DNA from 3 places in the Oceanimonas pelagia genome. Region 3 is predicted to be linked to each of the others. Evidence: predicted binding sites of a transcription regulator. Region 3 holds the regulator's gene; each other region holds the start of a gene.
The links. Region 3 encodes LexA, which represses DNA repair genes until DNA is damaged. Its sites were predicted from a motif close to ANCTGTNTNNNNANACAGNT; they were not measured.

Region 1: a site for LexA is predicted at 2,274-2,293, ahead of PU634_RS07070 (YebG family protein). Genes of this name have one in related genera too.
Region 2: a site for LexA is predicted at 4,693-4,712, ahead of recN (DNA repair protein RecN). Genes of this name have one in related genera too.

What each region holds. Positions count from the first base shown of each region.
Region 1 covers NZ_CP118224.1:1,484,862-1,492,116, reverse strand. The annotation lists gene msrC (free L-methionine (R)-S-oxide reductase MsrC) at 1-90, opposite strand, end outside; gene PU634_RS07075 (ABC transporter ATP-binding protein) at 164-1,951, shown strand; gene PU634_RS07070 (YebG family protein) at 1,986-2,261, opposite strand; gene PU634_RS07065 (DNA replication terminus site-binding protein) at 2,613-3,512, shown strand; gene PU634_RS07060 (Bcr/CflA family multidrug efflux MFS transporter) at 3,570-4,760, shown strand; gene PU634_RS07055 (amino acid aminotransferase) at 4,875-6,065, shown strand; gene PU634_RS07050 (methyl-accepting chemotaxis protein) at 6,152-7,255, opposite strand, start outside.
Region 2 covers NZ_CP118224.1:822,218-829,472, forward strand. The annotation lists RNA gene ssrA (transfer-messenger RNA) at 1-178, opposite strand, end outside; gene smpB (SsrA-binding protein SmpB) at 229-714, opposite strand; gene PU634_RS03835 (SRPBCC family protein) at 852-1,301, shown strand; gene PU634_RS03840 (RnfH family protein) at 1,246-1,623, shown strand; gene PU634_RS03845 (outer membrane protein assembly factor BamE) at 1,667-2,005, opposite strand; gene udp (uridine phosphorylase) at 2,168-2,926, shown strand; gene recN (DNA repair protein RecN) at 2,981-4,648, opposite strand; gene tsaA (tRNA (N6-threonylcarbamoyladenosine(37)-N6)-methyltransferase TrmO) at 4,757-5,461, opposite strand; gene rcsF (Rcs stress response system protein RcsF) at 5,458-5,826, opposite strand; gene PU634_RS03870 (ISAs1 family transposase) at 6,377-7,255, shown strand, end outside.
Region 3 covers NZ_CP118224.1:3,081,523-3,088,777, reverse strand. The annotation lists gene PU634_RS14775 (ATP-binding cassette domain-containing protein) at 1-421, shown strand, start outside; gene glpE (thiosulfate sulfurtransferase GlpE) at 466-786, shown strand; gene glpG (rhomboid family intramembrane serine protease GlpG) at 783-1,634, shown strand; gene PU634_RS14760 (flagellar basal body-associated FliL family protein) at 1,612-2,013, opposite strand; gene PU634_RS14755 (chorismate--pyruvate lyase family protein) at 2,178-2,726, shown strand; gene ubiA (4-hydroxybenzoate octaprenyltransferase) at 2,726-3,598, shown strand; gene lexA (transcriptional repressor LexA) at 3,677-4,291, shown strand; gene coxB (cytochrome c oxidase subunit II) at 4,621-5,742, shown strand; gene ctaD (cytochrome c oxidase subunit I) at 5,761-7,255, shown strand, end outside.

The DNA of each region.
Region 1 (7,255 bases), 1.6 Mb from region 3:
GGCCAGCTTGGCAATGCGGTTGGGCTCCCCGTCACACAGGGCCAGTGCCTGCGCGGTCAGGCTTTGATAAAATGCGTTTTTTTCACTCATGGTGTCAGCGGGTTGGCAATTTTGGCTTAACTTACCTGCCCTTTGGGAAAATGAAAACCAATGATGGTGATGGATGAATAAAAAAGAACCGAACACCGGGGTTTTGCACTGGTCCGTGCTCACCGGCATGATGCGACGCCACAAAAGCTTGCTGATCCGGGCGCACCTGCTGGCCATTGCCGGCACCCTGCTGGCGGTGCCTGTGCCCTTGCTGATGCCGTTGCTGGTGGACGAAGTGCTGCTGGAGCAACCCGGCACCCTGGTGGCCTGGCTGAGCCCCGTATTACCCGGCCAGTGGCAGACCGGCGTGGGCTACATTCTGGCGGTGCTGCTGCTGACCCTGTTGCTGCGCTTCATGGCGCTGGTGTTCAATATTCTGCAGGGACGGCAATTTGCCCGGGTGGCCAAACACATTACCTTTCAGATCCGGCGCCGGCTCACCCGCCAGCTGATGCGAACGCCCCTGCGCGCCTTTGAGTCGGTGGGCGCCGGCAGCGTCAGCTCTCATTACATCACCGACGTGGAAACCCTCGACCGGTTTCTGGGGGAAACCCTGAGCCGGCTGCTGATCAGCCTGCTGAGCGTGGTGGGCACTGCCGTGGTGCTGCTGTTGCTGAACTGGCAACTGGGGCTCTTTATTCTGCTGCTGAATCCGGTGGTGGTGTTCTTTTCCAGTCGTCTGGGCGCCAAGGTGAAATACCTCAAGCGCAACGAAAACAGGGCCTTTGAACTGTTTCAGCAGGCACTGGTGGAAACCCTGGACGGCATTCAGGAAATCCGCGCGGCCAACCGCGAGCGTCACTATCTGCTGCGGGTGATCGATCGGGCCCGGGGCGTGCGCGACACCGCCATTGAATATCACTGGAAAAGCGAGGCCGCCGGCAAAGCCAGCTTTTTGCTGTTTTTGTCCGGGGTGGAGCTGTTCCGGGCCGTGGGCATGATCATGGTGCTGTACACGGATCTGACCGTGGGCCAGATTTTTGCGGTGTTCAGTTACCTCTGGTTCATGATGGGACCGGTGCAGGAGTTGCTCAATATGCAGTATTCCTTTTACGCCGCCGACGCCGCCCGCAAGCGCATCAACGCCATGCTGGCCCTGGGGGGCGAAGTGGAAGCCACCGGCAAGGTGAACCCCTTTGCCGGCGTCACTACCCTGCCCATCGACGTCCGCAACCTGTGTTTTTCATACGACGGCGAACGGCGGGTACTGGATGATATCAGCCTGAACATCACCGCCGGCGAAAAGGTGGCGCTGGTGGGCGCCAGCGGCGGTGGCAAGTCGACCTTTATTCAGTTGTTGCTGGGCCTCTACCCCGCCGACAGCGGCGACATTCGCTTTGGCGGCGTCAGCAGCCACGACATCGGCTTTGCCACCATTCGCGAGCATGTGGCTACCGTGCTGCAACAGCCGGTGCTGTTTAATGACACGGTGCGTGCCAACCTGAACCTGGGCGATGAGCACAACGACGAAGCCATCTGGCAAGCCCTGAAGGTGGCGCAACTGGATGACGTGGTGGCGGCCATGGACAAGGGCCTGGATACGGAAATCGGCCGGCGCGGCGTGCGCCTTTCGGGCGGCCAGCAACAGCGACTGGCGGTGGCCCGCATGATCCTGAAGGATCCGGCCATCGTGATCCTGGACGAAGCCACCTCGGCCCTCGACACCGACACCGAGCAACGGTTGCATCAGGCGCTGTCGGGCTTTCTGCACGGGCGCACCACCCTGATAGTGGCGCACCGGCTGAGCTCGGTGCGCCAGGCTGACCGGGTTATCGTATTTGAAGACGGCAGGATCAGCCAGTCCGGCACGCACCACGAGCTGCTGGAGCAACCCGGGTTGTACCGCACCCTGTATAGCTAGGCTGGCAGTGCGCTGTGACGCCGGGCGGGCACCATCAGGCCACGGCCTTGGCGGCTTCCGGCGCAGTTTTGGCCGCTTTCCTGGCCGGTGTTTTCTTCGGGCCGGACAACTCCGCCTGGTGCTGAGCCAGGAACAGCGCCAGCGCTTCCCGATCCTGTTCATTCAGGCTGACCGGAGCCTGCTCCAGCACGGTTTCAATGTGTTCGGCCAGATCCAGCAGGCGGTCGTAGGCATCCGCCTCTTTCTTGTTGGTAAAAGTCATTTTTTCGATTCCGTTACGCACTACGCGATATTGTACTTCTACGGCCATGGTGGACTCCTTATCTGTATGTAAATACAGTACTCAAGCCGCTGCCGAGTTGCAAGTTGCCGATGTGCCTCCTTTTTGTGAACATGGCTGGCAGACTCGGGATTAAAGTCTAGAATTTAAACAGAGGGCGCCCGGCGTCGGGTGTTCTCTTACTAGCGCACGGCTCAGCCAATGAGCCATTCCCCTGAGCCAGGTACACGGATTTTGTACCTGGCTTTTTTTATGACATCTACGTACCTCGAGTGTTTATGTTAAATAAAAACCCTGTGAACCGTGCTGCTGCTTAAGGATTGTGTTTTCTTTCAGACGGGCTATTATTAATCGCACCATGTGTATGTTGGCATAAAATATATGTTCACCCTCGCCGCCGAGCTGAATCACACCATGTCCTTGCTGGAGTCGGCCCTCGCCGATTTGCGCGGCCTGATTAACGAACGGGCCGGAACTCCCCCCCTGGCCTGCTGCTATCGCCTGCCCGAGGTACCCCAGGGCAAGGAGCACGATCCCGTTGAGCACATTCCGGTGCAGGAACAAGTCACCGGCAAGGCCGCCCTCAACGCTGCCCTTTCCGCCTATGGCCGCTGGCATCTTCAGCCCGACTGCTCCGCCAAGGCCAGTTTTCGGCTGCCGGGGTTTATCGTGCTGCCCGCCTCTGCTCGGGCCGAGCTTGAGCCTCGGCTCAACGAGGTTAACCGGCTCAAACTCGCCTTTCGTGCCCTGGTGCAGCGGCTGGACGATAAAGACAAGAAATTCACCCTGGTGCACGACACCTTTCCCGGGCTCATTACCCTGCAGGTTTATCGCCAGCTGACCCTGCTGCCTCATGGGGCTTCACGGCTGGGCTTTACCTGGGCCAACAAGCAGATTATTCAAAAAGTCGACAAACAAAAGCTGGTGGCGCAGCTGATGCAAAGCCGGCTGAACCCGCCTCCGCTGACCGATCCACATACCTGGATGCAGTGTGTGGATCGGGAAATTTACGACGTTAAACGCCTGCCGGCACATGTGGAACTGCGCCTGCGCCGGCCGGTAAAAACCCACCCCATGGTCAATGTGCGCTGGAGCGAGCCGCTCACTCCCCGCCAGCAGCAGTACAAAGCCCATTTACCCCTGCTGCTGTGTCAGGACGCCCCCCCGGCGGTGACTCCCCTGTGTGATTACCCGCCCGCCAAACCCCGCAAGCGCCGGGCCGCCCGCATTGGCGGCGAGCCGCTGATCCCCCGGTTGCATATTTATCCTTACACGCCCTGACAAGGGGGCCGACGGCAGTGCTATCATGATGTTTCTTTTGTAACTTCTGGTGACCTTATGGCCCTGCCCTTTTCATTGTTGTTGTTACTGGCCAGCCTGGCCGGGCTGACTCCCCTGGCCATCGACATGTATCTGCCCAGCCTGCCCACCATAGCGCGGGATCTGGGGGTGCCGGTGTCCCAGGCCCAGCTCACCATCAGCGTGTTTCTGGCGGGGTTTGCCCTGGGGCAGCTGTTTTACGGCCCGCTGGCCGACACCGTGGGCCGCAAGCCGGTCATGCTCGGCGGACTGGCGCTGTTTACCCTGGCCAGCATCGGCTGCGCCGTTGCCGACAGCATTGAAACCCTGATGACCTTTCGGCTGTTGCAGGCACTGGGGGGTGCCGCCGGCTCCGTGGTGCTCAACGCCCTGCTGCGAGACATGTTTGAACGGGACATGTTTGCCCGGGTGATGTCATTGGTGATCCTGGTCATGACCCTGGCGCCGCTGGTGGCCCCCATCGTTGGCGGCTACCTGCTGCTGGTCGGTCACTGGCACAGCATTTTCGTGCTGCTGGCGATCATCGGCACCCTGGTGACCCTGGCACTGGCCTGGCGCATACCCGAAACCCTGAAGCCCGAACATCGCCAGCCATTCCGGTTGTGGCCGGTGCTGCAAAACTACGGCAAGGTGCTGCGCCACCGGGCGGCGGTCGGCTATATCGGCTGCGGCGGCCTGACCACCGCCGCCATGTTTGCGTTTATCTCCGGCTCACCACTGGTGTACATCGAACTCTACGGCGTGCCGGCCCAGCACTATGGCCTGTTGTTTGCCATGAACATAGTGCTGATGATGGTGCTGACCTTTGGCAACAGCCGGCTGGTGAAACATCTGGGCAGTGACCGGCTGCTGAAAACCGGCCTCACCCTGGCGGCGCTGGCCGGGATCGTGCTGCTGTTCAATGGCATCACCGGGTTTGGCGGCCTGTGGGGACTGGTGCCGGCGGTGATGGTACTGATTGCGCAAATCAGCCTGGTGGGCGCCAACGCCATGGCCGGGCTGCTCAGTCACTTTCCCGAGGCCGCCGGCACCGCCTCCGCCCTGGCCGGTACGGTGCGCTTTGGCCTGGGGGCGGTGGCCACCTTCGCGGTCAATGTCAGTCATGCGGTCTCCGCCCTGCCCATGGCACTGGTCATGAGTCTGTGTGCCTGGCTGGCCCTGGCCAGTTACTGGCTGCTGGTGCGCCCGGCCCTGGTCGCCGGCGGGTAACAATACCCGGCAAATTCCCCGCAAAGCCATTTTTTAATACCGGCGCAAGTGATATAACTAACAGCCGTCGCTTGGCGACCACACTCGCTTTTACAAGAAGGAATTGACAAGACTATGTTCGAGAAGGTCACTGCTGCACCGGCCGACCCCATTCTGGGTCTGACCGATGCGTTCCGTAAAGATGCCCGTACCGACAAAATCAACCTGGGTGTCGGCATCTACAAAGACGAAGCCGGCCAGACCCCGGTACTGCGTTGCGTGAAGAAAGCCGAAGCGCGCCTGGTGCAGGAGCAAACCACCAAAAACTATCTCAGCATAGAAGGCATTGAGGCCTATGGGCAGGTCGTGCAGAAACTGCTGTTCGGCGCCGACGCCAGCATTATTGCCGAGCAGCGTGCCCGCACCGCCCAGGCGCCGGGCGGCACCGGTGCCCTGCGCATTGCCGGCGAGTTCATCGCCCGCCAGCTCGACACCAACACCATCTGGATTTCCAACCCCACCTGGGCCAACCACCGCGCCGTGTTTACCGCCGCCGGCCTGGAGGTGAAGGAATACGGCTACTACAACGCCGACACCAAGGATCTGGACTTCGACGCCATGCTGGCCAGCCTGGCCGATGCCAAGGCCGGCGATGTGGTACTGTTCCACGGCTGCTGCCACAACCCCACCGGCATTGACCCCACCGCCGAGCAGTGGCAGCAACTGGCCAAACTGGCCGCCGACAAGGGCTGGCTGCCGATGTTCGACTTCGCCTACCAGGGCTTCGCCCGTGGCATTGAAGAAGACGCCTTTGGTTTGCGCGAGTTTGCCAGGCACAACCCCGAGCTGCTGATTGCCAGCTCCTTCTCCAAGAACTTCGGCCTCTACAACGAGCGCGTGGGTGCCTTTACCCTGGTGGCCAGGGATGCCGACACCGCCACTACCAGCTTCAGCCAGATAAAAAGCATTATTCGCGCCAACTACTCCAACCCGCCTTCCCACGGCGCCAATGTGGTGGCCATTATTGCCAACGATCCCGAGCTGTATGCCGACTGGCAGGCCGAGCTTAAGGAAATGCGTGACCGCATTCAGGAAATGCGCACCCTGTTCGTGGAAAAGCTGGCCGCCCGGGGCGTGAGCACCGATTTCAGCTTTATTGCCCGCCAGAACGGCATGTTCTCCTTCTCCGGCCTCACTCCCGAGCAGGTGGCCCGTCTGAAGGACGAGTTCGGCATCTACATCGTCGGCTCCGGCCGCATCAGCGTGGCCGGCATCACCAAGGCCAACATCGACGCCCTGTGCGACGGCATTGCCGCCGTGCTGTAAGCCTTATCTTGCCCATAATCAAAAGCCCCGCTCGGCGGGGCTTTTTTTTTTTGTGAATAAACCGGCGCCGGCCTTGTGCAACAAGGCTAAATCACAAAACGGCCGACCAGAGTACGCAACTCACCGGCCAGACGGGCCAGCTCCTGGCTGGACGCGCTGGTCTGGTTGGCACCGGCGGCGCTTTGCACCGACAAATCACGAATGTTCACCAGGTTGCCATCCACCTCCCGGGACACGTGCGCCTGCTCCTCGGCGGCGCCGGCGATGGCCACATTGCGATCATTGATGCCGGAAATGCTGGTGGCGATCTGCGCCAGGGCTTCACCGGCTTCGCGGGCGATATTCAGGGTATCGGTGGTACGTTCGTTACTGGTCTTCATGGCAACCACCGCCTCCTGAGAGCCGCGCTGCACCGCCTGGATCATCTGCTCGATCTCCTTGGTGGACTCCTGGGTACGATGCGCCAGCGCCCGCACCTCGTCGGCCACCACGGCAAAGCCCCGCCCCGACTCGCCGGCCCGGGCCGCCTCAATGGCGGCGTTCAGGGCCAGCAGGTTGGTTTGATCGGCAATGGCGCGGATCACGTCAAGTACACTGGTGATGTCGTTCACCCGCACCGCCAGGCTCTCGATATTGTGCATGGTGTCGCCAATGTCGCCGGCCAGGCTTTCCATGGCGGTAACGGTCTGGCCAACCCGGTCGCGACCAAACTGGGCCCGTTCATCGGCCAGCTCCGACTCCTGGGAGGTGCTGGAGGCATTGCGTGCCACCTCTTCCACCGCCGCGGTCATTTCGTTCACCGCCGTGGCCGCCTGCTCAAGCTCTTCGCTCTGGCGTTGCAGGCCCCGGGTGGACTCCTGGGTGACCGAACTCAGCTCTTCGGAGGTGGAAGCCAGCTGACGGGAGGAGTCGGCAATCTGCTGCACGGTTTCCTGCAGGCTGCGCTGCATGTTGCCGAGGGCGGTCAGCAGCCGGGCCGGTTCATCGCGTCCGGTGACTGCCACCGGCCGGGTCAGGTTACCGCCGGCAATGACCTCCGCCACCCGCACCGCATCGCCAATGGGTTGCACTATGCTGCGGGTCAGCAGCCAGGCCAGCAGTCCCATGCCCGCCAGGGCCAGCACCAGCAGCCCGATGATCACATTGCGGGAGAAGGCATAAACCTGGTCGGTTTGAGTGTTGGTGCTGTC
Region 2 (7,255 bases), 1.3 Mb from region 3:
TTCCGATTCCCTAAGTCACAGGCAAGTTAGGGCAGAAGGGCTCTCTACAGGTTATTAAGCTGCGAGTGCGTAGTTTTCGTCGTTTGCGACTATTTTTTTGCGATTGTTTAACGAGGCCTATCGCACCTCGGCATGCACCTAGGAGTTCGAGAATCTCGTCGAATCCTGAATCAGCCCCAAGTAACGGTTCAATCCTATTTCAAATTGCGCCGGAACACAAGTCCTTGCTCAGCGGCCCTTGTGTTTCATCATGCGGGCCTTTTCCCGTTGCCAGTCGCGCTCCTTCAGATCCTGACGCTTGTCGTGGGCCTTCTTGCCCTTCACCAGGCCGATCTCGGCCTTGACCCAGGACTTGGACCAGTACAGAGACAGGGGCACCAGGGTGTAGCCCTCACGTTCAATCAGGCCGGTCAGGCGATCCAGCTGGCGTTTGTGCAGCAGCAGTTTGCGGGTGCGCAAGGGATCACAGACCACATGGGTAGAGGCCATGTTGAGTGGGGTAATGGTGGCGGCAAACAGAAAGGCCTCACCGTTGCGCATGAACACGTAGGCCTCGCCGATGTTGGCCTTGCCGGCCCGCAGCGCCTTGACTTCCCATCCTTGCAGCTCAACACCGGCTTCGAGTTTTTCCTCAATGGAATATTCGTGCCGGGCCTTGCGGTTAACGGCAATGGTGTTGGAGCCGGGTTTCTTTTTGGTTTTGTTTTTTGCCATAGTGCGCGCAGTATACGGCGTCCTTTGATGCTTGGGAATTGGTGAACAGACAACCGGCGGCTTTTTGAGCAATTGCGAAGGGTGAGCCTGGGTCCCATAAGTGTTAAAATCGCCCGGTCAGAATGCCAGGAGAGGTTATGCCGAGTATTACCCGAAGCGCGCTGGTGATGTTCAGTGCCAAGCAGATGTATGAGCTGGTCAACAATGTGGACGACTACCCCCAGTTTTTGCCGGGTTGTGTGGCCAGTCGCGTACTGGATAAAAGCGAGCACAGCATTACGGCAGCGCTGGACGTGGCCAAGGCGGGCATTCGCAAGACCTTCACCACCCGCAATCGTCTGGAGCGGGATCACAAGATCAACATGGAGCTGGTGGACGGTCCCTTCAAGTCCCTGAACGGCGGCTGGACCTTTATTCCTCTTGATGAAGACGCCTGCAAGGTTGAGCTGAAGCTGCATTTCGAGTTTCAGTCGCGACTGGTGGAGCTGGCCTTTGGCGGCATTTTCAAGGAACTCACCAATGCCATGGTGCATGCCTTCAGTGAACGGGCCCGGGAGGTGTACGGCAGTGAATCTTATTCAGGTTGAGGTGGTGTACGCGCTGCCGGCCAAACAGACGGTACTCGCCCTGCGGGTGGCGCCCGAGGCCTGCGTACGGGAGATTATCGAGCAGTCCGGCATATTGCGGCAGTTTCCCGAGATCGATCTGGCGCAAAACGCCGTTGGTATTTTCAGCCGTCCGGTCAGGCTCGATCAGACGGTGCACGACGGCGACCGTATCGAAATTTACCGTCCGTTGCTGGCGGATCCCAAGGAAATCCGCCGGCGTCGGGCCGAGCAGGCCAAGGAAGAAGGCCGGGCCGACAAGGTCACCGGTGGCCGGCCCGATCCGAAACGAACCCGCAAATAAAAAGCGGAGCCAAAAGGCTCCGTTTTGTCATCAGGCTAATGGCTCAAAGCCCCTGATAAAAGGCCTCGGGCACCTCAAAGTCGCCGCCCAGGGTCGTCAGGCTGTCATTGGTAAAGTCCAGTACCAGGCGCTTTTGTTCAAGCTCGCCCCGGCCCGGCTTGAAGTAATAGAGATAGACCCAGCGGTCGTGGTTGAAGCCGTCCAGGCTCATGGGGTTGCCCAGCAGATAGCGCACCTGCTCCCGGGTCATGCCCTGGCGAAGCTGAGCCACCTGTTTTTCTTCCAGATAGTTGCCCTGGGGAATATCCACCTTATAAACCAGGTTACAACCGGTCAGGGGCAACGCCAGAAAAAGAGAGAAAATCAAGCTTTTGAGTTGCATATGGGATTATGTCCTTTGAGTCCTGCCGGCATCATAACGGCTGGTGGTTTCGATGTAAAAGACTGACCGGCCACACGGCGTTTGGTTCCGGCGTCAAAGCATGGCGATTTGGCGCCGGCTGGCTTAGTATGCAGGGTTAATGTACTCGGTTGGGAACTTGTTATGACCAAACACGTTTTTCATCTTGGCGTGACCGATGACGAGCTGCAGGGCGCCAGGGTGGCGATAATGCCCGGCGACCCCGAGCGGGTAGAGCGCATTGCTCGCCATCTTGCCAACCCCAGGCACCTGGCCAGCAAGCGGGAGTTCACTTCCTGGCTGGGAGAGCTGGACGGCAAGCCGGTGGTGGTGTGCTCCACCGGCATTGGTGGTCCGTCTACCTCCATTGCGGTGGAAGAGCTGGCCCAGCTGGGCGTGCGCACCTTTTTGCGGGTGGGCACTACGGGGGCCATTCAGCCTCAGGTGGTGGTGGGCGACATCATCGTAACCACGGCGGCGGTGCGCCTGGACGGCGCCAGCGGGCATTTTGCTCCCCCGGAATTTCCGGCGGTGGCCGACTTCGACTGCACCTGTGCCCTGGTGGATGCCGCCCGGGAACTGGGCGTGGCGCCTCATGTGGGCATTACCGCGTCGTCCGATACCTTCTACCCCGGTCAGGAGCGTTACGACACCCACTCGGCCCGCATGCTGCGCCGGTTCCAGGGCAGCATGAAGGAATGGCAGGCGATGGGAGTGCTCAACTACGAGATGGAGTCGGCGACCCTGTTTACCATGTGTGCCAGCCAGGGCTTAAGGGCCGGCTGTGTGGCGGGGGTGGTCGTTAACCGCACCCAGCAGGAAATACCCGATGAAAGCAGCCTGAAGGACACCGAGCAAAGGGCCATCGACATTGTTATTGGCGCTGCCCGCCGGCTGGTGTAGACGCTGGACATGAGATGTGGGACTTCCCGTTTCCACATCTTCCGTTTCCCCGTTTCACTCACACACCAGCAGCTCCCGGGCGTTGGCCAGGGTGTTGTCGGTAATGCGGTTGCCGCCCAGCAGCCGGGCCAGTTCCTGCAACCGGTTTGCTTCATCCAGCTCCTGCATGCGGGTTTCGGTATGGTCGGCATCGCTGCTCTTGCTCACAAAGAAATGCTGATGGCCATTACCCGCCACCTGGGGCAGGTGCGTTATCACCAGCACCTGGGTGGACTCGCCCAGTTTACGCAGCAGTTTGCCCACCACGGCAGCGGTGGGGCCACTCACGCCCACGTCCACCTCATCGAAGATCAGCGTCGGCGTTTCCACCTTCTGGGCGGTGATCACCTGAATGGCCAAGCTGATGCGCGAAAGCTCGCCGCCTGAGGCCACCCGGGCCAGGGGGCTCAGGGGCTGGCCGGGGTTGGTGCTTACCAGAAATTCCACCCGGTCGATGCCCAGCGGCGAATACCCGGCGTCGGCATCGGCATTCACCTGGATTTCAAAACGGCCCTTTTCCATGCTGAGCTGGTGCAGGCTTTGGGTGATCTGCCTGTTCAGAGCCGCGGCATAACGCTGGCGACTCTGGCTCAGGCGCTCGGCGGCCTGTACAAAGTGTTCACGGGCCAGCTCCACTTCCTCATCCAGCCCTTGCAGCCGGTTGCTGTTGTGATCCATGTCTGCCAGCCGGGCCCTGAGCTGCTGATGAAAATCGAACAAGTCGGCGGCGGGCACATGGTGCTTGCGCGACAACTCCATCACCTTGCTCATGCGACTTTCCACCTCATGCAAGCGCTCCGGATCCAGTTCCAGCCGATCCAGATAGCGGCCCAGCTCGCTGTGACCTTCTTCCAGCTGAATAAGGCTGCCTTCCACCATTTCCAGCGCCGGGCCCAGGCGTGAGTCCATGACCACCAGCTCGTTCAGGGTTTTCAGCCCCTGGCGCAGCAGTTGCAGGGCGTTGCTTTCGTCGTTGTCGCCCAGCAGGTTGAGGGCCAGCTGGCAGTTGTTAAGCAGCTCGGCGCCGTTGGACAGCCGTTTGTGTTCGGCTTCCAGCTCGGGAAATTCATCTTCGGCCAGGGCCAGCTCGTCGAGTTCTGCCACCTGGTATTCCAGCAACTGGCGCTCGGCCTGCCATTTTTCCTGTTCGGCCTGCAACTGCCTGCGTTCGTTGCTGAGCTGGCGCCAGAGCTGATAGCCAGCGCTGGTCTGGGCCAGCAGCTGGTGGTGGCCGGCATAGGCGTCGAGCAGGGCGCGCTGGTGATCGGGCTTTTGCAGTTCCTGATGGGCGTGCTGGCCATGAATATTGACCAGCAGAGCGCCCAGCGCCTTGAGTTGCGACAGCGGCACCGGGGTGCCGTTGATGTAACCCCGGGAGCGGCCTTCCCGGCTCAGGGTGCGGCGCAGTATGCATTCATCCTGCTCGTCCAGCTCCTGCTCGCACAGCCAGGCCTTGACCCGGGGCAGCTTGTCGATGCGAAAACGGGCGCTGATGTCGGTTTTGTCGGCACCGGGGCGCACCGAGTCGGCGTCGGCGCGCTCACCCAGGGCCAGGGCCAGGGCGTCGATGGCAATGGATTTGCCGGCGCCGGTTTCGCCGGTAATGCTGGTCATGCCCTGGCGCAAGTCCAGCTCAAGAAAGGAAACGATGGCGAAATTGCTGATGGTGAGCTGAAGCAACATGATGATTCCCTGCAACAAAAATTATGCTGTATGGGAATACAGTATACTGTTGTTTTATACAGTGCAAGGTGGAGGTGGAAGATGAGGCGCAAGAGCTTGGAGGAGATCTCACTCCTCACGAGCCAGCGAAAGTACTCGCGTCAGTTGCCCGAACACCTCATAGCGCACGTTATAGTCATACAGCCGCACGCCATATTGCTGCCAGCTCTGCTCGGTCTTCTTGTAAGCCGGGCGCGGATCCTGCACCAGCACTTCGGTAATGAATTCCTTCAGCTCAGGGACTTCCGAGCGGGCACAGGCTTGCTCTGCCTCGGCGGAGAAGATGACCTCCATGCCCAGGTCCGGTGGTGCAGGGGCAAAACCACCGTGGGCATGGGGCACGGCGTCGGCCCAGGGCAAATAGGGCTTGAGGTCGACAATGGGCGTGCCGTCCACCAAATCAACCCCACCCAGCTCCAGCCATACCTTGCTGCCGCTTTTGCACATGTCGCGCAGTTCCACCACCGACAGGCCAATGGGGTTGGGCCGAAAGGTGGAGCGGGTGGAAAACACGCCCACCCGCTCGTTGCCGCCCAGACGGGGGGGCCGCACCGTGGGCTTCCAGCCCTGCTCCATGGTCTGGTGGAACACAAACACCAGCCACAAATGGCTGAACTCCCTCAGGCCGCGAAAGGCACTGGGGTCGTTATAAGGCGGCAGCATCTCCAGCTGTGCCCGGGCGCGGCTCACCAGCCCGGGCTGGCGTGGCACCGCGAATTTTTCCTTGTAGGGCGAGCGAATAATACCGATGGGGTCTAGCTTGATGGTGTTCACTCACTTACCTTCAGCGCTTGTCCACTGCACAGTACCTGTTCAAGGCAGCCGGGCATGTCTTCAAAGCGAATGCAGCGGTCCAGCAGAATGCCGTTGGCTCCCAGGTCGGCGGCGCGGCGGCGAATGTCGGCGCGGGCGTCGGCATCCTTCGGCGGCGGCTCGTTGGCCTCCACCTGACAGGCCTCACCTTCCACCGTGCCCAGGGTCACATAGTTCACGCCCTTGAGCTCATCGCGACCGTAGAGCGCCACGTTATTACCCTTGTAATAATCCTTGATGCCGGCGGGCGACACATTGCTGTTGAACCCCATGTTGGCGCAGCCGGAAAGAGTCAGGGCCACCAAGGCCATACCGAGAACACGCATGACAAATCCTTAATATCAGAGTGAGTTACCATTATTCTGCACCGGGCCGGGCAGAAGATCGAATGAAATTGCAAAAGCATGCACATCTGTTCTGTACAGTACCGTGGTGCCGTGGCGTACTTGTTTGTGGGGTGTACGGAACGCGATCACTTCCGTTGTGCTCAGCGGAGCTGAGAGTCAATGCTTCCCACAGGTTTCACCACCGCTCTAAATCCCTTAGAATACTGCGACTTTGCAGGTCTCAGTATTTGCAAAATGCAATAAAACAGGCGCAAGTACCGGGCCGTGGGGGAAAGGCCAAGCAAAACCCTTTGGGCGGTAGCGTGTCTCCAGGGCGCTGTTGATCAAATCAGAGCCGGAGCAGTAGGGCAAGATCATGAAAAAACCTTGTGTGGCAAGGCTTTCAGCGGGGTGAAAATTAAAACACTAGCAGCCAGTTTGTACACCGGAACGCACGTTTTTTGAAGAAAAATGTTGATTTTCAAGGATCGCTTTGACGATCTATCCCAGCTGTGATCATATGCTGTCTTTTCAACAGCAGAGCAGCACCATGAATGGACTCAGCCTTTGGGACCACCTTTCCGTCATCAGAGACCCATGTCAGCAGTGGAAAATCGAGCTCAAACTCGCCGATATCCTGTTTCTGACCATCGCGGCCGTTATTGGCGGCGCCGAGGGTTGGGAGGACATCGAGGATTTCGGACATGATCATCTTGATTGGTTGCGCCAGCACGGTGACTTCGAGAACGGCGTGCCGGTTCATGACACCATTGCTCGGGTGATGGGGATGCTGTCTGCGACAAAACTGCAGAAGAGCTTTGCGTCCTGGATGCAGGCTTGCTACGACGTGACTGAGGGCGAAGTGATTGCCGTTGACGGTAAAACCCTGCGGTGCAGCTATGACAAGGGCAAGCGTAAAGGGGCCATTCATATGGTATCTGCCTTCAATGCCGCCAATCAGGTGGTGCTGGGGCAGGTGAAAACCAGTGAGAAGTCCAATGAGATCACCGTCATTCCTGAGTTACTGGAGCTACTGAGCATTCGTGGTTGTCTGGTGACCATCGATGCCATGGGCTGTCAGCGAGCGATAGCCAAAAAGGTGCTTGACAAAGGGGCCGACTACCTGCTGGCTGTGAAAGGTAATCAGCCCAGCCTGGAAGCCGCTTTCAACGACTACTTCCGGTTGGACATGTTCCAGCAGGAAGACGCCAACGGCTATAGCATCCAGGAAGTCGGCCATGGTCGGAAGGAAACCCGGCTGAGCCTGGTGATGGAAGACTTGTCCATCTTGGGTGATCTGGAATATGAGTGGCCAGCACTGAAAACATTGGGAATTGTGGGGTCGATCCGGGAAGAGCGCAGCCAGCCCGTGAAAGAGCTGGATATTACGGTGCGTTACTATATCAGCTCGGCGCAGCTGTCGCCTAAG
Region 3 (7,255 bases):
AAACCTGCACATGGGCGCCTTTTTCGTGGACAGGCGCGAGCACACCGGCCTGATGGCCGAGGTGTTTGCCATGTTTCCCCGGCTCAAGGAGCGGCGTCATCAGCGCGCCGGCACCATGTCCGGCGGCGAGCAGCAGATGCTGGCCATCGGCCGGGCGCTGATGAGCAAACCCCGGCTGCTGCTGCTGGACGAACCCTCTCTGGGGCTGGCGCCCATTATCATCAATCAGATTTTCGACACCATCGCCCGGCTGCGCAAGGAAAAGGGCATGACCATCTTTCTGGTGGAGCAGAACGCCAACCAGGCGCTCAAGCTGGCCGACCGGGGCTATGTGCTGGAAAACGGCCGGGTGGTGCTGGCCGATACCGGTGCCGCCCTGCTGGTGAACGAGCGGGTGCGTAACGCCTATCTGGGCGGCTGAAGCCGAATTGGGTACACTGGCGCCACATTAATGAGGAGGAATTCATGGATCAGTTTGCCCATATTTCGGTGGACGACGCCCACATCATGCTGAGCGAGGGCCGGGCCCGGCTGGTGGATATTCGCGACCCCCAGTCCTTTGCCCTGGCGCACGCCGAAGGCGCCTTTCACCTGACCAACGACAGCCTGGTGGCCTTTACCAATGAGGTGGATTACGACGTGCCGGTGATCGTGATGTGTTATCACGGCATCAGCAGTCAGGGCGCGGCCCAGTATCTGGTGAATCAGGGCTTTGAGGAAGTCTACAGCCTGGACGGCGGCTTCGAGGCCTGGCGGCGCAGCCAGCCGGTGGTCGGCCAGTCGTGAAGGCGCTGCTGGTGCTCGACGAGCCGCGCCGGGCCCAGGCCTTTGTGGACTATCTGAGTGAGCTTGGCCTGCACTGCGAGCTGACTCAGGACGACGACGGTAACGTGCATATCTGGCTGGTGGACGAATCCCGTTTCGAGCAGGCCCAGCGGGAGGTCAAGCGTTTTCTGGCCGAGCCGTTTCATCCCCGCTACCAGGAAGCGTCCTGGAAGCGGGGCGACAGCCACGCCCGCTTTACCGACGGGGCCCGGCAAACCGGCTGGATCAGCGACCTGCTGCGCCAGACCGGGCCGGTGAATCTGCTGGTGCTGCTGGCCTGCCTGCTGGTTTACGGCCTGAGCTGGCTGGGCCTGCCCATGTTTGGGGTGCTGTCGTTTCCGCCCCGGGCCGAATGGCTGCTGGGCACCGAATTCTGGCGCGCCTTTACCCCGGCGCTGATGCACTTTTCCCTGATGCACCTGGTATTCAACCTGTTCTGGTGGTGGTACCTGGGCGGCATGGTGGAGCGGCGGCTGGGCAGCGGCAAGCTGCTGGTGCTGCTGCTGGTGGCGGCGGTGCTGCCCAACCTGCTGCAGTTCTGGGCCAGCGGCCCGCGCTTTGGCGGCCTGTCGGGAGTGGTGTATGCGCTGCTGGCCTATGTCTGGTTCAGCGGCCGGCTCAACCCGGCTCGGGGCATGGGCCTGCCCGACGGCATGGCGGTGTTTATGCTGGTGTGGCTGGTGCTGGGCTTTGCCGACCTGCTGGGCACGCCGGTGGCTAACATGGCGCACCTGGGCGGCGCGCTCATCGGCTTGTTGCAGGCCTGGCTGGACAATCGCCGGCGGGTTACTGATAAAGGAAGGTGGTAAACAGCAGGCGGCGTACCGGCGTTTGCCCGGTTTCCTGCAACAGCAGCTCGTTGAGCCGCTCCCGGCCCTCATCGGCCAGCCCGGCCCGGGCCGGCAGGGAGCGGATTTCCTGCCGGCTTTTTTCCGCCAGCAAGTCGTTGAGCGCATCCCGCAGCAGCGGCATATTCTCTTCCACTACCGTCAGTTGCTCCGGGCGCTCCAGCATCAGCTCCACCGCCACCCGCACATAGCCCAGGTTTTGCCCGGAGTTCTGGTAGTTGGTAATAATGTCCGGTGTCATGGTGTAGTATATGGGCCCGGCGGGTGCCGCCGTTTCCTCCTGAGCGCTGAGCGTGCCCGGGGCCGCCAGCAGCAGGCAGAGGGCAAGTAACCGAAACATATGAGTCTCCGAGCAATGAGAGAGCGGGCATTGTTTAAATATTTGCCGGTGCGGTCAAGTCCGTCGACGGTTTTCTGTATCATGGCCCGAAAATGCGGTGGTGATGTTACCGCCAAAGCAGGACCCAAGTCATTTTTATGTCTTTGCCACTTCAGCAAACAACCATGACGCCCAGTGTCGACAGTGACTGGCGCTGGGGCCGTTCAGCACCGGCGTCATCCGCCCTGGGCGACTGGCTGCACGAGCCGGGCTCGCTGACCCGGCGGCTGCGTCGTCACTGCCGGCACTTCCGGGTACAGGTATTGTCCGATTCGGTGTTGCGTCCGCTCACGCCGGCTCAGGTGGAGCGCCTTCAGGCCGGGCAGGCCTATTGCCGGGAAGTGTTGCTGTTGTGCGATGAGGTGCCCTGGGTGTACGCCAGCTCGCTCTATTCCTCCGCCACGCAAGCGGCATTGCCGGCACTGGCCGGGCTGGGCAGCAAGGCGCTGGGAGAGTTGATGTTTGAAGCGACGGATCTGCAACGGACTCCCTTTGATCTTGCCGAGCTCTCCGCGGTGGAGTATCGGCGGTTGCAGACCCGTGCCGGGTTCAATGCCGCCTTGAGCGATACCTTGCCCTGGGCCCGGCGCTCCACTCTCAGCACCGGTGCCGCCCGGGTGCTGGTGACCGAACTCTTTCTGCCGGCTTCGGCACCCTACCGGAATATAGTGTAATGACCACCCTGACTTCTTTTTCACGGCCGCGTTGGCGCGCCTACCTGGCTCTGGCCCGGCTCGACAAGCCCATCGGCACCCTGCTGCTGTTGTGGCCTACCCTGTGGGCGCTGTGGATTGCCGCCGAGGGCCTGCCATCCCCCTGGTTGCTGCTGGTGTTTGTGGCCGGGGTGTTTTCCATGCGTTCCGCCGGCTGTGTGATCAACGACTACGCCGATCGCCATATCGACGGCCACGTCAAGCGTACCCATGCCCGGCCGCTGCCCGCCGGTGAACTCACCGAGCGCCAGGCACTGGGCTTTTTCGCCCTGCTGGTGGGCATTTCCTTTGTGCTGGTGCTGACCACCAATGCCCTCACCATTGGTCTGGCCTTTGCCGGCCTGTTCTGGGCGGCGCTCTATCCCTTTATGAAGCGGGTGACTCATCTGCCCCAGCTGTTTCTCGGCATTGCCTTTTCCTGGGCCATTCCCATGGCCTTTGCCGCTCAGAGCAACAGCCTGCCCCCCGGGCTCTGGCTGCTGTTTGCCGCCAACCTCACCTGGACCGTGGCCTACGACACCATGTATGCCATGGTGGACCGGGACGACGACCTCAAAATCGGGGTCAAGTCCACCGCTATTCTGTTTGGCCGCCGCGACAAGTTGATCGTGGGTCTGCTGCAGCTGGCCACCCTGTTGCTGCTGGTGGCGGCGGGTGGGGTGTTTGAGCTGGCCGCGTCCTTTTACTGGGGGCTGCTGGCGGCTGCCGGACTGTTTGTGTATCAGCAGCGGCTGATCCGCGACCGGGAACGCATGCCCTGCTTTCGCGCCTTTCTTAACAACAACCACGTCGGCATGGCCATCTTTGCCGGTCTGGTGCTGGCGCTGTGGTAAGTGAAAGGCTTTGGGACTTGCTCTGGACTCATTACTGGATATACTGACAGTTAACTGTATAAACAGACAGGTTTCACCATGAAAGCCCTTACTCCCCGCCAGTCGCAGGTGCTGGACATTATCAAGGAACACATTCAGCAAACCGGCATGCCGCCCACCCGGGTGGAAATTGCCCGGGTGCTGGGGTTCAAGTCCGCCAATGCGGCGGAAGAGCACCTCAAGGCGCTGGCCAAAAAGGGCGTGATTGAAATCATGCCCGGTACTTCCCGGGGCATTCGCCTGGCCGGGGAAGAGGCGGAAGAAGAACAGGGCCTGCCGCTGGTGGGCCGGGTGGCCGCCGGTGAACCCATACTGGCGCAACAGCACATCGAGAGTCATTACCGGCTCGATCCCGCCCTGTTCCATCCCTCGGCGGACTTTTTGCTGCGGGTTCGGGGCACGAGCATGAAGAATATCGGCATCATGGACGGTGATCTGCTGGCGGTGCACAAGACCCGGGAGGCCCGCAATGGCCAGGTGGTGGTGGCCCGGCTCGACGACGAAGTCACGGTGAAGCGCTTTCAGCGCAAGGGCAGCAAGGTCAGCCTGGTGCCCGAAAACGAGGAGCTGTCGCCCATTGAGGTGGACTTGCGTACCCAGGAGCTGATTATCGAAGGTCTGGCGGTGGGGGTGATCCGCAACGGCGACTTCTGACAAACCCGCTTGACCCGGCAGGCCGCAAACTTATGGTGGCCTGCCAATCCCCAATCCCCAATCCCCAATCCCCAATCCCCAATCCCCAATCCCCAATCCCCAATCCCCAATCCCCAATCCCCAATCCCCAATCCCCAATCCCCAATCCCCAATCCCCAATCCCCAATCCCCAATCCCCAATCCCCAATCTCCCATTTCTTTATATTTTACATTTCCTTAACTGCTGCTTTACTTAGAGTCAGCCGAATGGAAGGGATGCGGTCGTTCGGCGGCCACCAATGCCGAATTCAAGTGCTCCGGTGTTACAGGATGAAACGATGGGGGTGCGCGTGAAGCCGATTTTGCTGCTGTTGTCCTTGCTGGCAACCCTGCCCGCCGAGGCCCAGGTCCGCCTCAACATGACCGAAGGGGTCACCGAAATCAGCCAGAAAGTGTATGGCCTGCACATGACCATTCTCACCATCTGCGCGGTCATCGGTCTGCTGGTGTTCGGGGCCATGTTCTGGGCCATTATTCACCATCGCAAGTCCAGAGGCGCCCGGGCAGCCCAGTTTCACGAAAGCACCAGGGTCGAGATCCTCTGGACCATCATTCCCTTTCTCATTCTGGTGGCCATGGCCATTCCCGCCACCAAAACCCTGGTGGCGATGGAAGACGCTTCAAAGCCGGATCTCACCGTGCAGATCACCGGCTCTCAGTGGAAGTGGCATTACCGTTACTTTGACGAAGACGTGGAGTTTTACAGCCTGCTGGCTACCCTGCCGCAACAGATCAGCGGTGAGGTGCGCAAGCGGGAGCACTACCTGCTGGAGGTGGATCATCCCCTGGTGCTGCCCACGGAGCGCAAGGTGCGCTTTCTGATCACCTCCGACGATGTGATCCACTCCTGGTGGGTGCCGGCTTTCGCGGTGAAAAAGGATGCCATTCCCGGTTTTATCAACGAGGCCTGGACCCGCATCGAGCAGCCGGGCCTGTATCGTGGCCAGTGCGCCGAGCTGTGCGGCAAGGATCACGGCTTTATGCCCATCGTCGTGGATGCCCGCTCTCCCGAGGAATTTGATGGCTGGCTGGCCCGGCGCAAAACCGAGCAGGCCGAGGCCAGGGCCGCCGAGCAGGAACTGCTGGCCATGAACATGAGCAGGGACGAGCTGATGACGCTGGGTGAGCAGGTCTATCAGAAGGCCTGTGCCGCCTGTCATCAGGCCAATGGCGAAGGCATTCCCGGCGCCTTTCCGGCGCTCAGGAGCAGCGAGCTGGTGCTGAACGACCGGGCCGCTCACATCAACATAGTGCTGTATGGCAAGGCGGGTACCGCCATGCAGAGCTTTGACAAGCAACTGGCGCTGAAGGAGCTGGCGGCGGTGATCACCTACGAGCGCAATGCCTGGGGCAACGACACCGGCGACCTGGTGCAGCCAAAAGATATTCACCAGGCCAGACAGGAACAATAGGGGGCTGTGATGGCGCAGATGGATCGCACGGAAACCGCGAATATTCACCTGGTGGATGAGCATCACCACGGTCCCGCCAAGGGCATCAGCCGCTGGCTGTTCACCACCAACCACAAGGATATCGGCAGTCTCTACCTGCTGTTCAGCCTCACCATGTTTCTGGTGGGCGGGGGCATGGCCATGGTGATCCGGGCCGAGTTGTTTCAGCCCGGGCTGCAGCTGGTAGAGCCCAACTTCTTTAACCAGATGACCACCATGCACGGCCTGATCATGGTGTTCGGTGCCGTGATGCCGGCCTTTGTCGGCCTGGCCAACTGGATGATTCCCATGATGATCGGCGCGCCCGACATGGCGCTGCCGCGCATGAACAACTGGAGCTTCTGGATCCTGCCCTTCGCCTTTGTGCTGATGCTGAGCTCGCTGTTTGTGCCCGGTGGCGGCCCCAATTTCGGCTGGACCTTTTATGCGCCCCTGTCCACCACCTATGGCCCCGACAGCACCGCCCTGTTTGTGTTTGCCATTCATATCATGGGCATCAGCTCCATCATGGGGGCGATCAACGTGATTGTTACCATCTGGAACCTGCGTGCACCGGGCATGACCTGGATGAAACTGCCGCTGTTCTGCTGGACCTGGCTGATCACCGCCTTTCTGCTGATTGCGGTCATGCCGGTGCTGGCCGGCGCCGTGACCATGGTGCTGACCGACAAGTATTTCGGTACCAGCTTTTTCGAAGCTGCCGGAGGCGGGGATCCGGTCATGTTCCAGCATATCTTCTGGTTCTTCGGCCATCCCGAGGTGTACATCATGATATTGCCGAGTTTCGGTATTATCTCGGCCATCGTGCCTGCCTTCAGCCGCAAGCGGCTGTTCGGCTACGCCTCCATGGTGTATGCCACTGCGTCCATTGCCGGGCTCAGCTTCCTGGTGTGGGCGCACCACATGTTTACCGTGGGCATGCCGGTGGCGGCGGAGCTGTTCTTCATGTATTGCACCATGCTGATTTCGGTGCCCACCGGGGTCAAGGTGTTCAACTGGGTAGCCACCATGTGGCGTGGCTCCCTCAGCTTTGAAGTGCCCATGCTGTTCGCCCTGGCCTTTATCGTGCTGTTCACCATCGGCGGCTTCAGTGGCCTGATGCTGGCCATTACCCCGGCGGACTTTCAGTATCACGACACCTATTTCGTGGTGGCGCATTTTCATTACGTGCTGGTGTCGGGAGCCATTTTCTCGATCATGGCGGCGGCCTACTACTGGTTGCCCAAGTGGACCGGCCACATGTTTGACGAGCGCCTGGCCAAATGGCATTTCTGGTGCTCTGTGGTGTCGGTGAACATTCTGTTCTTCCCCATGCATTTTCTCGGCCTGGGCGGCATGCCCCGGCGTATTCCCGATTATTCGCTGCAATTTGCCGACATCAATGCCCTGGTCAGCATCGGCGGTTTCGCCTTCGGCCTGTCCCAGCTCCTGTTTGTGGCGGTGCTGGTAAAGTGCATTCGCGGCGGCGAGCGGG